DNA from 2 places in the Ruminococcoides sp. genome. Region 2 is predicted to be linked to the other one. Evidence: a T-box and tRNA genes for the amino acid it is inferred to sense, from the RefSeq annotation. Region 2 holds a T-box; the other holds one or more tRNA genes.
What was found. The T-box of region 2 lies ahead of pheS (phenylalanine--tRNA ligase subunit alpha). A T-box ahead of a tRNA ligase gene usually reads a tRNA of that ligase, here a tRNA-Phe.
Positions count from the first base shown of each region.

Region 1: it has a tRNA-Phe gene. The T-box ahead of pheS (phenylalanine--tRNA ligase subunit alpha) is inferred to sense a tRNA for this amino acid. The anticodon was not compared.

Region 1 is NZ_DBLZMS010000006.1:40,967-47,914, forward strand. Features, by position in the region: gene thiD (bifunctional hydroxymethylpyrimidine kinase/phosphomethylpyrimidine kinase) at 1-71, opposite strand, end outside; gene AC2HW8_RS06505 (HAD family hydrolase) at 98-760, opposite strand; gene thiE (thiamine phosphate synthase) at 753-1,397, opposite strand; gene thiM (hydroxyethylthiazole kinase) at 1,384-2,205, opposite strand; gene AC2HW8_RS06520 (zinc ribbon domain-containing protein) at 2,616-3,452, shown strand; tRNA gene AC2HW8_RS06525 (tRNA-Gly) at 3,697-3,772, opposite strand; tRNA gene AC2HW8_RS06530 (tRNA-Phe) at 3,780-3,855, opposite strand; tRNA gene AC2HW8_RS06535 (tRNA-Asp) at 3,862-3,938, opposite strand; tRNA gene AC2HW8_RS06540 (tRNA-Val) at 3,944-4,019, opposite strand; tRNA gene AC2HW8_RS06545 (tRNA-Gly) at 4,717-4,792, opposite strand; tRNA gene AC2HW8_RS06550 (tRNA-Phe) at 4,800-4,875, opposite strand; tRNA gene AC2HW8_RS06555 (tRNA-Asp) at 4,882-4,958, opposite strand; tRNA gene AC2HW8_RS06560 (tRNA-Val) at 4,964-5,039, opposite strand; gene hslO (Hsp33 family molecular chaperone HslO) at 5,203-6,093, opposite strand; gene AC2HW8_RS06570 (class I SAM-dependent DNA methyltransferase) at 6,099-6,875, opposite strand; gene AC2HW8_RS06575 (YerC/YecD family TrpR-related protein) at 6,875-6,948, opposite strand, start outside.
Region 2 is NZ_DBLZMS010000008.1:109,352-116,299, reverse strand. Features, by position in the region: gene pheT (phenylalanine--tRNA ligase subunit beta) at 2-2,371, opposite strand; gene pheS (phenylalanine--tRNA ligase subunit alpha) at 2,387-3,439, opposite strand; T-box leader at 3,485-3,721, opposite strand; gene AC2HW8_RS08390 (hypothetical protein) at 3,836-4,378, shown strand; gene AC2HW8_RS08385 (NAD(P)H-hydrate dehydratase) at 4,383-5,255, shown strand; gene AC2HW8_RS08380 (HD domain-containing protein) at 5,463-6,038, shown strand; gene AC2HW8_RS08375 (hypothetical protein) at 6,159-6,566, shown strand; gene AC2HW8_RS08370 (hypothetical protein) at 6,644-6,948, shown strand, end outside.

The DNA.
Region 1 (6,948 bases), on a different contig from region 2:
GTTTTGATATCCGCTTGAATACCGGCGCCTCCGCTGCAGTCACTGCCAGCGATTGTTAATGCTGTTTTCATTTTAATCTCCTCTTTGCATTAATTTTTTACAGCGACAAAAGGTGGTGCCCCCAATCTGCCGCTTTTTCAAAGCTGTCTGCGTAGTAATCGCAAACGGCTTTTATTCTGTTTTTGTCATTCCTGCTCGATTCGTCATACACTCCCACCGTTTTGAAACCTGCCTTGTGAGCAGTTTCTGCGGCAAAAACAGCGTCCTCGAATACAAGCGTTTCACTCGGAGCTGTTCCGAGTTTATCTGCACAGGCAAGGTAAATGTCGGGGCTTGTTTTGCCTTTTCCGATTTGTGAACAGGTCACAATGTCCGTAAAATATTTTAGAATACCGAGCCTTTCAAATGCCTTTTTAATATGCGTTTTATCGCTTGATGTTGCAATAATCATTTTGATATTGTTCGATTCCAAAAACTGCAAAATTTCTTTTGCATTGTTTTTTAAACCGACCTCATAAAAGTAAAAATCTTCAATGATTTTCAGCACACCCGAAACTATTTCATCAGTTGAAAAGGAAAGAGCATACTGCTTTTTCATATACTCCGCACCTTCCGTCAGACTCATAGCACAGAGCTTTTCGGAAAGTCCGTTTTCGGCTGTTTTGCCGACAGACGAGAGGTAACGCTCTCCTGCGTCATCCCATATCTTCATTGAATCGAGAAGTGTGCCGTCAACATCAAATATTGCAGATTTAATCATTTGCAATCGTCTTTTCCGTAAGTGCTTTAAGCTCTGCTGTTGCCTTTGTAATATCGGGCTGAGCGAAAATAGCACTGATAACGGCAATGCCTACGATACCTCTGCCCTTGAGTTCCGTAACATTTTTAGAGCTGATTCCGCCGATTGCGATTACAGGAATGTCAACAGCCTCACAGATTTTCTGAAGTTCATCGTGTGAAACATCGTCTGCATCGTCCTTTGAGCCTGTTTTGAAAACTGCTCCGACTCCGAGATAATCTGCTCCGTGCTTCTGAGCAAGAAGAGCCTGTTCAACAGTCTGAGCCGAAACACCGATGATTTTGTCGTCACCGAGAATCTTGCGGACATTGCCTGCCTCCATATCACTCTGACCGACATGAACACCGTCAGCGTCAATTTCTTTTGCAATTTCTACATTGTCATTGATTACGAACGGAACATTGTACTTTTTGCAGAGTTTCTGAATTTCAAGAGCCTCTTCAAGAAAATGCTTTTGGTCAAGATTTTTTTCTCTTAACTGAATGAATGTTGCACCGCCTTTAATAGCCTTTTCAACCTGACTGCAAAGTGTTTCACCGTTAAGCCATGCCCTGTCGGTTACGGCATAGAGCAACAAATCTTTTTTATCGCAATTCATATTTTGCTCCTTTTTCAAGTGTTTCGGCATCCATATTATAGATAGCGTCAATAATTCGGTTGCGGTATGTTGAGTTGCCGTCTGTTTCTGCCATATTTGCAAAAGCGATTTCGCCTGCAAGTCCCATTGTACAAACTGCTGCGGCAGTTGCCTCAAGAACATTGTCGGGGTTTGCAACGATAAATGCAGTTGTCATACCCGAAAGCTGACAGCCTGTTCCTGTGATTTTGCTCATCTCGGGACGGCCGTTGCGAATTACATAGCACTTTTCGCCGTCACTTACAAGGTCAATAGCACCTGTGATTGCAATTACGCATCCCGACTTTTTGGCATAATCCTTTACAAATGCAACTGCGTTATCGAGATTTTCTTCTGTTACCGCATCCGATACATCGGCATCAACACCCTTTGTTGTGCCGCTTCCGAGTGCAAGAGTTTTGATTTCCGAGATGTTACCTCTGATAACATCAAATTTGATTTCTTTTGCAAGCTTAACCGCTGTGTCTGTGCGGAGCTTGCTTGCGCCTGCGCCGACAGGATCAAGTAGAATCTTGTGAGAAAGTTCATTAGCTTTTTTGCCTGCAATGAACATACCCTCAATTGAGTTTTTGTTAAGTGTACCGATGTTGATGTTAAGACCGCCGCAAATGCTTGTGATGTCGGCAACATCATCGGGTTCGTCTGACATAATCGGACTTCCTCCGCAAGCGAGAAGTACATTTGCAACATCATTTACTGTTACATAGTTTGTGATGTTGTGTACAAGCGGTACATTTTTTCTTACATTTTCAAGACAATTTCCAATCATAGCGGATTCTCCTTTATAAAAATAAAACGGACACACCAACAAAAGGTGTGTCCGTAAAGGCTCGCTGTTTCCCTCCGTTGGCATTATCCAAATCAGGTCATAGGTCGAGGCATTCAGCCTCCTCTCAGCCGACTAACTTGTCAGCTCCCTTACTTATAATATACAATTTGTGTCGTAATTTGTCAATGAAAACTTGACAAATAGTCACCGAGAATGATTATACGAATCTATCCTCAGTAAAATCTTCTGTATTCAGTATATCTTTTATGTAAAAAAACACTGATTTTTAAATATCAGTTGACTTGAAGAAGAAAAAACAGTACAATAAAAATAAACAGATAATATGGTTGAATTTGCTGTTGTAAAGGGGTTTTCCTCGAAATTATTTTTTGTTGAACAGGAGAAGAAGTATGTTTTGTAAAAATTGCGGAAGACAGTTATTGCCTAATGAAAAGTTTTGTGCCGATTGCGGAGCGCCTGTACCCGTACAGGAATCAGCTGTACAGAACGAACAGCCGATTGCAGAAAATCAGTCGGTTGAACAGACTGCCGATATGAATGTTCGGAATGAGCAGACACAGCCTGTTGAAAATCATCAGACTGACGCATATAATCAGATGCCTGCAAATGATTATTCCGCACCGCAGTATCAGACAGTTAATGCACAGGGCGGATATAATCAGTATCAGAACGGTCAGCAGGGCGGATATTCTTATGATTATAACAATCAGGGCGTTCAGCCACAGTATGCACAGCCGATTCCAAAGAAAAAGTCAAAGACACCGTTTATAATTACAGCGTGCGGCATTGCGGTTGCACTCGTTGTTGCAATTGCGGCATTCTTTATATTTAACGGACTTAACAAAGCCACTCCTCAGGGACAGATTCAGGGTACATGGATTGCCGAGGAGAACGGAGTAAGCCTACAACTTGAGTTCAAGCCTGACGGAACAATCGGTATTCCGAATGCAAAAGAACTCGGCGAACTTATTTCAAATTATGTTGGCAGCTCGGAATACAGCGACATTATTAACTATGATGAGATTTTTAATTTGATTGATATGAAGTACAGCATTGATGATGAAAAAACTCTTTCAATCAGCCTTGAGGTTTCTTTTGTAAATCAAAGTCAGTCGCAGTCACTCAAATGGTCTGACGATCCCGCAAACGGCGGTTCGGATACATGGGGAATCGACGGCGATACTCTCTACATAGCCGGCACAAAGCTGACAAGAATCAATAACTGATATAGTCTTAAAAAACAAGGTCACGGTTCAAAATCGTGACCTTTTGTTGTGTGGAATATACAGGCTCTGCCAAAGGGATTCCGTCGTTGTCCGATGAACGATACTGTATGACAATCATTTTGTGTTTTTAGATAATTCTATTTATTTTATCACAAAATTTGTGTGCTTACTTGCGGGCGGATAATATTCGCACCTACAGATTTGTACAAAAAGAAAAGACAGCACGATTCTGTACTGTCTTAGTTGGAGCGGATGACGGGGCTCGAACCCGCTACCTCCACCTTGGCAAGGTGGCGCTCTACCAGATGAGCTACATCCGCATTTTATTGGTGCCTCCGGGCGGAATCGAACCACCGACACGGGGATTTTCAGTCCCCTGCTCTACCGACTGAGCTACAGAGGCAAAAATTGGCGACCCGGAACGGGTTCGAACCGTCGACCTCTAGCGTGACAGGCTAGCGTTCTAACCAACTGAACTACCGGGCCAAATGTGGTGGGAACAACAGGGCTCGAACCTGTGACCCTCTGCTTGTAAGGCAGATGCTCTCCCAGCTGAGCTATGCTCCCACATGCCTATATCGCTCATCGAAGTTCTGTCGAATTTCGATTACATCTCAGCGACAGGTAATATAATACTATAAAATCAGTCGATTGTCAATACCGTTTTTGCAGTTTTTTAAAATTTATTTGCTAATTACAATTTCGTGATTATCGGCAATCAGAACATAGTCGCTGAAGTTATTAATACAAGTATGGTAAACTCCTTATTTCAAACAGTAAACAAGAGTTTCGCCCCGTGTTTTCACACGGTATTATTTGAAAGCGCAGTTCGCTGTTACAGTATAACAATTGTTTTGCGACATTTATAAAATCGGGTCTGTCAAAAGAATTCAGTAGTTACTTGCGGGCGGATGATATCCGCCCCTACGAGATTGTACAAAAAAGAAAAGACAGCACAATTTCTGTACTGTCTTAGTTGGAGCGGATGACGGGGATTGTTTAATGCAAAAAGTTCTACCTCGCCAACTGCTTGCGGTGCGTAACCCTAACTCTCATCAACGCTCTTAATTTTAAGGTTTACCGTCTGAAATACAGTCGCAATGCGTTGCACATAAATGTATTTCCTTTTGCTCCTTATTTCAGACAGTGCTTTGCTCCCTCTTTCCGCCACTGGCGGCGGTCGCAAGGCTACACCTTCGAGCCCCTTGTTTGGAAAAAAAATCTGTAAAATAAAAAAACCAGTACATCAACTGTACTGATTTAATGGAGCGGATGACGGGGCTCGAACCCGCTACCTCCACCTTGGCAAGGTGGCGCTCTACCAGATGAGCTACATCCGCATTTTATTGGTGCCTCCGGGCGGAATCGAACCACCGACACGGGGATTTTCAGTCCCCTGCTCTACCGACTGAGCTACAGAGGCAAAAATTGGCGACCCGGAACGGGTTCGAACCGTCGACCTCTAGCGTGACAGGCTAGCGTTCTAACCAACTGAACTACCGGGCCAAATGTGGTGGGAACAACAGGGCTCGAACCTGTGACCCTCTGCTTGTAAGGCAGATGCTCTCCCAGCTGAGCTATGCTCCCACATGCCTTTGTCGCTCTATCGAAGTTCTGTTGAATTTCGAATATCTCTCAGCGACAGATATTATCATACTACAACTTGTTCCAAATGTCAACACTTTTTTGAAATTTTTTTCATTTTTATGAGTGACATCACGAACATTTGCGACAAGGCCTTTAAAAATCTTTATTCTTTGCTGTTTTTCTCTGCAATCAGCTTTTCAAGGTCATCCTTTGTAAAGACATATTTCTTATTGCAGAAGTGACAGGTTGCAACGGCAACACCCTGTTCATTGACCATAGAACGGATATCGTCATCGCTGAGGGTACAAAAATAATTTTCAAGCTTTTCTTTTGAACAACCGCAAACATACTTAACAGGGTTTTCGTCAAGCACTTCAACCTCAAAGCCTTTGAGGGCTGTTTTGCAGATATCAAGAATACTCATACCCTTTGCAAGCATAGTTGTAACGGGTTCAAGCTCTGCAATATTCTTTTCCAGCTTGTCAATAACAGTATCGTCTGCACCCGGAAGAAGCTGAATAAGCAATCCGCCTGCAAGCAAAACCTCGCCGTCCTCTTTGTCAATCAGCACACCCAAGGCACAAACTGTGGGAATCTGTTCGCTTGTTGCGTAGTAGTTTGCAATATCCTCGGCAATTTCACCGCTGACAAGCTCAACCTGACCTATGTACGGATCGCCTGAACCGTAGTCACGCATAACATTTAGCATACCTGTTCTGCCGACTGCTTTTGCAACATTGATTTTGCCGTTTTCATAATATTCCGTCGGGCAGTCTGCATTGCCGACATAACCCTTTACATTGCCGCTGCTGTCGCCGACTGCGATAACGGGACCGAGTTCACCATCACCCATTACACGGAGGTTGACTGACGCATCTTTCTGTTTGAGCATATCGCCCATAATTGAGGTTGCACACAAAAGTCTGCCGAGTGCGGCTGTGGCACTGCGTGAAAGATGGTGAATCTTCTTTGCAGTAAAAACTATGTCAGAGGCATCAACGCAAGCCGCCATAATCGCACCGTCAGATGTAATACAACGAATTATTTTATCCATATCGGTTATCCTTTCGATTCATTAAACTCTTTGTTGCGTGATTTTTTCATCCTTGCAACATAAATTGCCCTCTGTTCATCCGCTTTCGGGCTTTCAAAGGTAAGGTCGCCGTAAACAGCCTCTACTTCAAAACCTGCATCCGTTAGCATTTTTTTGATTTCAGCATCTGTATAGGCTCTTTCCGAAAAGCTTTCGGACGAACGATAATACACACCGTTTTCTTCCTCAAAGAAATCAAGGTCGATTTTCACCTTGTTATCATCTTCGGGAGTGTTTTGCCATACGCAGAAAACGCTGTCGTTTTCATACACAAAGGTATTATCCGCAAGAATATTTTTATGCTTGTACACCGTGTTGACATCAAAAATAAACAGACCGTCATCGTCCATAAAAAGTCCCACACGGTCAAATGTCTTTGCAACATCTTCAATTTTTGTAAGATGATTTATGCTGTCGAGAGTACAAACACAGGTATTTATTGTACCATACAAGTCAATACTCTGCATCTTCTGCCTTAAAAACAGGATATCAAGCCCTTCTTCGGAGGCACTTTGCATTGCCTCGCTGAGCATTTCCATACTGTAATCAATTCCGAAAACATCCACGCCCCGCTTTTTCAAAAGTCGGGTAAGAGTTCCCGTTCCGCAGGCAAGGTCAAGCGTTATGCCCATATCATGACCGAAACTTTCGGCAAGCTTCAAAATATAGTCACAGCGTTTTTCATAGCAGGCGTCCTGCATAAGTCCGTCATAAAATCGGGCAAATGACAAATAGCTCGGCATTACTCTTTTTCTCCGTTTTTAATTCGGTCAAGCACAAGCGTGTAGCCGTATGTATCGTTGTCAAACAACGCTC
Region 2 (6,948 bases):
TTTAGCCTCTGAGCTTTACTCCGTTTTCAGAAAGATTTGAGATTATCTTGTCCATAATCTTCTGAACCTCGGCTGATGAAAGTGTTCTTTCATTTGATGAGAACTCAAAGCGGATTGTTACGCTGTGAACTGTATCTGTGTCATATGTGTCAACAATCTTTGTGCTTTTGAGAATCTCTCCGCCTTCGTTTTTCCAACACTCTGCAAGGTGTGAGAAGAACATTCCCTGAGGAACTTCAACGCTGATGTCGTAGTCCATCGGCGGGAACTTTGACGGTTCGTCATAAACAATCGGAGCGGCCTCTGTGTTTGCATAAGCGTTCACATCAATTTCTGCAAATACAATTGCGGCTTTTTTGTCAATCTTCTTGTTTACTGTCGGATGAACAATGCCGATTGTACCGATATTTCTGCCGTCAAGGCACACCGAATAGAGGTTTACGGGGTGTTCGTAGCTGTGAGTCGGTTCAGCCTTTTCAAATGTGAGAGCCTTGTGCTTGATTTCATCTGTTACAACTGCGAGAATGTCACGGAGTTCAAAATAGATGTCCTTAACATTTCTTGTCTTGCTGTAAAGTGTGATTGCAAGCTTTTTGTTCTCAATGCAAAGACCGTTTTCGTCAAGACCGTTTACAACTCTGCCGATTTCAAAAATACCGAAATCGTTTGAGAATGAAAGGTTTGATTTAATCTGACAAAGCTGTGTGGGAACAATTGAATTTCTTAATGTTTCAATATTCGGGTTAGTTGCGTTTGCAAGCTTAACATTATCCTCAACAGGAATGTCAATTGCCTTGAGTTCATCGTTGTATGCCCATACATATGAGTGAAGCTCGTGGAGATTGTATCTCTTAACGAGCATATCCTTGATTTTGTTTTCCGTAGTTTTAACAACGCTTGCTCTTACGGGGTAGAGGGGAGAGCGTGTTGTGTGAATTTCAAAGTTGTCATAGCCGTAAATACGGGTGATTTCTTCAATGATGTCAGCCTTGATTGTAACATCCTTTGTTGCTCTCCAGCTTGGAACCGTTACGCTGAAGTTATCGTTGTTGAGCTCAACCTTAAAGCCGAGGCTTTCGAGTGTTGCAACAATTCTGTCGTTGCTGATTTCAATGCCTGTGTAGCGGTCAACAAAGTTTTTGTCAAAGTCAAGAACAACTGTGTCATACCTGAATGCGTACTCGTCTGTGAGCGAAGAAACAACCTTGATGTCGCTGTCATACTTTTTGAGAAGATATACAAATCTTGCAATTGCAGTAACAGTCATTTCAGGATCAAGACATTTTTCATATCTCATTGATGCGTCTGTTCTGTGAGCAAGTCTTACTGTTGACTTTCTTACGGAAACTGCGTTGAATGTTGCGGATTCAAGTGTGAGAGTAGTTGTATCGTCAACAATTTCCGAATCAAGACCGCCCATGATACCGGCAATTGCTACAGGAGTGTTGCCGTTGCAAATCATAAGTGTGTTTTCGTCAATGTTTCTTTCAACACCGTCAAGTGTTTTGAAAGTGAAAGGCTTGTCAAAACGCTTGATTCTGATTTTTTCAACCTTTCTTGAATCGAAAGCGTGCATCGGCTGTCCCATTTCAAGCATAAGGTAGTTTGTAAGGTCAGCAAGATAGTTTATTGCTCTCATACCGCAGTAGAAAAGACGGATTCTCATATTTACGGGGCTTACATTGCGGTTGATGTTCTCAATCTGTAAGCAGCTGTATCTCTGACAGAGAGTGTCCTCAATCTTCATATCAATCTTTTTAAGACCGTCATATGCCTTTAAATCGTCAAGGTCAAAAGGTTTAAGCTCTCTGCCTGCAAGTGCGGCAAATTCTCTTGCGATTCCGTAGTGTCCCCAAAGGTCGGGACGGTTTGTAAGCGACTTGTTATCAACCTCAAAAACAATATCGTCAATTTCGTAAATATCCTTAAGGTCTGTGCCGTTCTTAACATCATCTGTAATTTCCATAATGCCGGAGTTGTCATCACTGATACCGATTTCAGCCTCACTGCAGCACATACCGTTTGATGTAAAGCCGGCAAGAGGTCTTGGTGTAATCGTGATTTCGCCGATTTTAGCGCCAATCTTTGCAAAAGCGGTTTTAAGACCGACTCTTACATTCGGAGCACCGCAGACAACATCAATAAGTTCATCTTCGCCTGCATCAATTTTGAGGAGATGAAGTTTCTTTGAATCGGGATGATTTTCAACCGACTTAATTTCACCTACAACAATACCGCTGATTTCACTGCCCTTGCGGAGAATATCGTTTTCAACCTCGGCTGTGGAAAGAGAAAATTTGCGGATAAGTTCAATTTTATCAAGACCGCTCAAATCAACAAAGTCCTGAATCCAGTTCATAGATAAAAACATTTTGTATCTCCTCTCTTATTCGTCATCAGTAAACTGTGAAAGTGCTTTAAGACTGCCGCTGTTAAGGTCACGGATATCTTTGATTCCGTACTTCATCATTGCAAGTCTTGTAAGACCGAGACCAAACGCAAAGCCTGTGTATTTTTCGGGATCAATTCCGCCCTCACGCAGAACATTGGGATGAATCATACCGCAGGGGCATAGCTCAAGCCAACCGCTGTGCTTACATGACGGACAACCCTCGCCGCCGCAGATAAGACAGCTGATGTCGAGTTCAAAACCCGGTTCAACGAATGGGAAAAAGCCGGGGCGAAGTCTTACCTTGATATCCTTTTTGAATACCTCGGAAAGCATTGTTTTCATAAAGTAGATAAGGTTTGAAATTGAAATGTCCTTGTCAACCATAACGCCTTCCATCTGGAAAAATGTGTTTTCGTGACAAGCGTCCGTAGCCTCGTTTCTGAAGCATCTGCCGGGGAAGATGGCTTTTATAGGGGTGCCGTTTTCAATAAGTCCCTTGCCGTACTTTTTAAGAATTGCGTTCTGTGCGGCTGATGTGTGTGACTTTAAAAGCTGACCGTTGTCAAGGTAGTAAGTGTCCTGCATATCTCTTGCGGGGTGGTGCTTCGGAATGTTAAGAGCCTCAAAGCATTCGTAGTCGGTTACGATTTCGGAGTAGTCCTCAATGTTAAATCCCATTGATGAGAAAATCTTTTCGCATTCTCTCTGAACAAGGGTGATTGGGTGATAAGAACCCCTTGCAAGCGCAACAGGCGATGTAATGTCAAACTGCGGCATCAAGGCGATTTCACGCTGAATTTCCTTTTCTTTAAGTTCCGCAAGTCTTTCTTCAATAAGCTGTGCGGCCTGTGCCTTGAGCTTGTTTACCTCAGCACCGAAAGTTTTTCTTTCCTCGTTGGGAAGGTCTTTCATACCCTTTAAAAGAGCCGTGATGCTGCCCTTTTTGCCAAGGTAAGCAACTCTGATTTTATCAAGGTCGGTCAAATCTTGTGTTTCGCCGAGTCTTGACTTGATTTCGTCTTTTAAACTTAATAATTTCTCGTTCATAAATTACCTCCGTAAAAATAATAAAGCCCTGCGTAAAATCAATTACGCAGGGACGAAATAATCCGTGGTACCACCCTGATTTTTGCATCAAAGCAAACACTCCCGAAAGCAGACACTTTCACAACCTGTAACGGAGTCAGCCGTTGAGATCTACTGAAAATTTCAACCTCACCACTCGGAAGGGAACTTCACACCTGCAACACCGTTGTATGCTTTCAGCCCCGGCACACATTCTCTTTGACGGTATAACGCAAACGCTACTTTCTTCGTCATCATGTTATCTTTTTCTATGATAACACCAAAACATTTTTTTTGCAAGAGTTTTTGTATCTTTTGTTGAAAAAAACAACAGCCTGTGATATCATATGAAATATCAATCAAAAAGGAGAAAATACATTGAATAATTTTAACGAACAGGTTGTAAGACGGGTTAACAAACCTAAAAATCTGATTATAAAAATTGTTTCGGTGCTTTTGCTTATTTTAGTGCCGACAACATTGTTTTTACTTGCTTTTGCAACAATTGCATATCTTATCTATGTGGCTTTTTTCGTGTTTGTAGGCGGAATTTATGCTGTTTGGTATGTGTTCAGTATTCAGAAAGTCGATTTTGAATATTCGGTTTCGGGCAATGAGCTTGAAATTGCAAAGGTTGTTGCATTGCGCAAAAGAAAAACCATGTGCAAGGTTCAGATTAACGAGATTGAAAGACTTGAAAAAGACGATACCGAAATCAAGAAGATGAGGTTTCTCAAAACTTTTATCGCCGCAAGAGATATTGACTCCAAGGACGAAAACTATTTCGCTGTTTTCAACAGTCCTGCATACGGCAGATGTCTTCTTGTTTTTACTCCGAACGAGGATATTCTCAACGGTATGAAACCGCACCTCAACAAGAATATTGTGGTTCAGTTATTCTATAAAAGAAAAATGAGTTGATTGTATGACAGTAACAGATGTAAATGTTGTAAAAAGTGCAATTTTTGAACGCCCCGATGATGCAAACAAGGGAACTCTGGGTTCATTGCTCTGCGTTTGCGGAAGCTACGGAATGGCAGGGGCGGCGGTTATGTCGGCAAAGGGTGCGTTAAGAACGGGCATAGGTCTTGCAAAATGTGCCTTGCCGAGAAGTATTTACCCGATTGTTGCCCAAACGATTCTTGAGAGCGTTTACTATCCTCTCAGCGAAAATGCAGACGGCAGAATCTCAAAGGTAAATGTTCCGTTTTTAGTCAGCGAATCGTGCAAATCCTCTGCAACTCTTGTCGGTTGCGGACTCGGTGTGTGCGACGATACATTAAAAATTGTATTTTCTTTAATAGAAAATTCCACAACACCGCTTGTGCTTGACGCAGATGCACTCAATTGTGTTGCAAAACAGCCTGAAATTCTTTTAAGGAAAAATGCGCCGATTATAATTACTCCTCACCCGGGCGAAATGTCAAGACTTACAGGTCTTGCAACTCCGCTTGTAAATGCGGAAAGGGAGAGAGTTGCCCTCGATTTTGCACAAAAGTACGGTGTTGTAACCGTTCTCAAAGGAGCGGGAACGGTAATTGCCTCTCCAAACGGCAAGGTGCTTGTGAACCCGACAGGCAATTCGGGAATGGCAACAGGCGGCAGCGGTGATGTGCTTGCAGGAATGACCGCATCAATTCTTGCACAGGGCGCAAGTGCGTTTTCATCAGCCGCAGCGGCAGTATATCTCCACGGCCTTGCAGGCGACATTGCCGCCGAAAAATACGGCAAAATCTCAATGCTCCCCACAGACCTGATAAATTGTATCCCACTTGCATATAAGCGTTGCGGTTTTTGATTTAAAATACAAGTAAGAAACAGGAATCTTTTTGCGAAAAAAAGTTGTCAAAATGATGACGATTTTGTAGTGGCGGATATTATCCACCCGCAAGTAACAACTCAAAATTTATATTAAGTCAGATTATATAAATGTCACAAAATTACTTTTATGCACTAGTGTGAGGTAATGTTTTGCATATAACTCTGTTTATGGAGGCGAATAAAAATGATGCCAACAAGAGCGGAAGCTGAAAAAATATTAGAAGAAGCTGAACAATGTAATTCGGGTCCTTGGGTAAATCACAGTCGCATTACAGCAAAATGCGCTGAAAAGATTGCGGAATTATGTGAAAATTTGGATTCGGAAAAGGCATACATATTAGGGTTACTCCATGATATTGGCAGAAAGTTTGGTGTTAGGCATTTAGGTCATGTTTATGACGGATATACATACATGATGTCATTGGGATATGATGAGGTCGCAAAAATTTGCCTGACACATTCGTTTAATAATTCAACCGTAAAGGAATACATTGGTAAATTCGATGTTTCTGATGAAGAACTTGAATTGATAGAAACTGCTCTTGCTAAAGTGAATATGGATGATTATGACAAATTAATTCAGTTATGCGATGCATTGGCAGGCAGTGACGGGGTGTTGAATATTGAAGATCGTATGAGAGATGTAAAACAAAGATATGGTTATTACCCACAAGAAAAATGGAATTCAAACATAAGATTAAAAAATTATTTTGAGAAAAAAACAGGAAATAATATATACAAAACAGTTAATCAATCGTAAGTTGAATTATCCTTTATAAGAATAAAAAGCGTTGCGGTTTTTGATTTAAAATACAAGTAAGAAACGGGAATCTTTTTGCGATAAAAAGTTGTCAAAATGATGACGATTTTGAAAGGAGTAATGATGAAGAAAATTTTATGTTTAGTTATGTGTGTATTTCTTGTTATCGGTTTGAGTGCCTGCGGAGGAGATATAAGCAAAGTGAAGACTCACGATGTGGATTCTGAAATCTATTCCGCAGATGATATTAACTCTGCTGTTGATACTATTGAAAAAGAGTTCGACGCCAATTGGAACGGCTGTACCCTCACGGAAATTTATTATGCAGGAGATGATTACTGCACCGATTTTCAGGAATTTGCCGACAGGAACAATGCAGATGAAGTTATTGTGCTGTTATCTTCATTTGATGTTGATTCATCAGGCGGCGACGGATCATTAAATCCGAATTCCACATATAATAACTGGAACTGGATTTTAGTCAGAACAAAAGGCGGAAAATGGCAGCATATTGATCACGGATATTAAGATAAAATGCATTAATCACTTATTTGTACAATGTATTAAAAAATTCACAGGACATATAATGTATCGGGAGGTGTCTTATGGCACGGAAAATCTTGATTGCATTATGTGTCCTTTTTGTTATGCCTGTTTTTGTCATTACGGGGTGTGATGAAGTGCAGGAAAATCTTTCTCCGAAATCCTCGTTTATTGCCGATTTCAGCTGTGAATACAGAAAAATGAACATCACGGGAAAGCTGTCGGCAAGCGGCAAAAAGCTCATCAATATTTCGCTTGATTCTCCGAACACGGTCAGCGGTTTGTCGGTTACATATAAGGGTTCTGATCTTGAAATTTCAAGGGAGAATATGATTTGCTCCGCCGATGAAGCGTACATTCCCGAAAG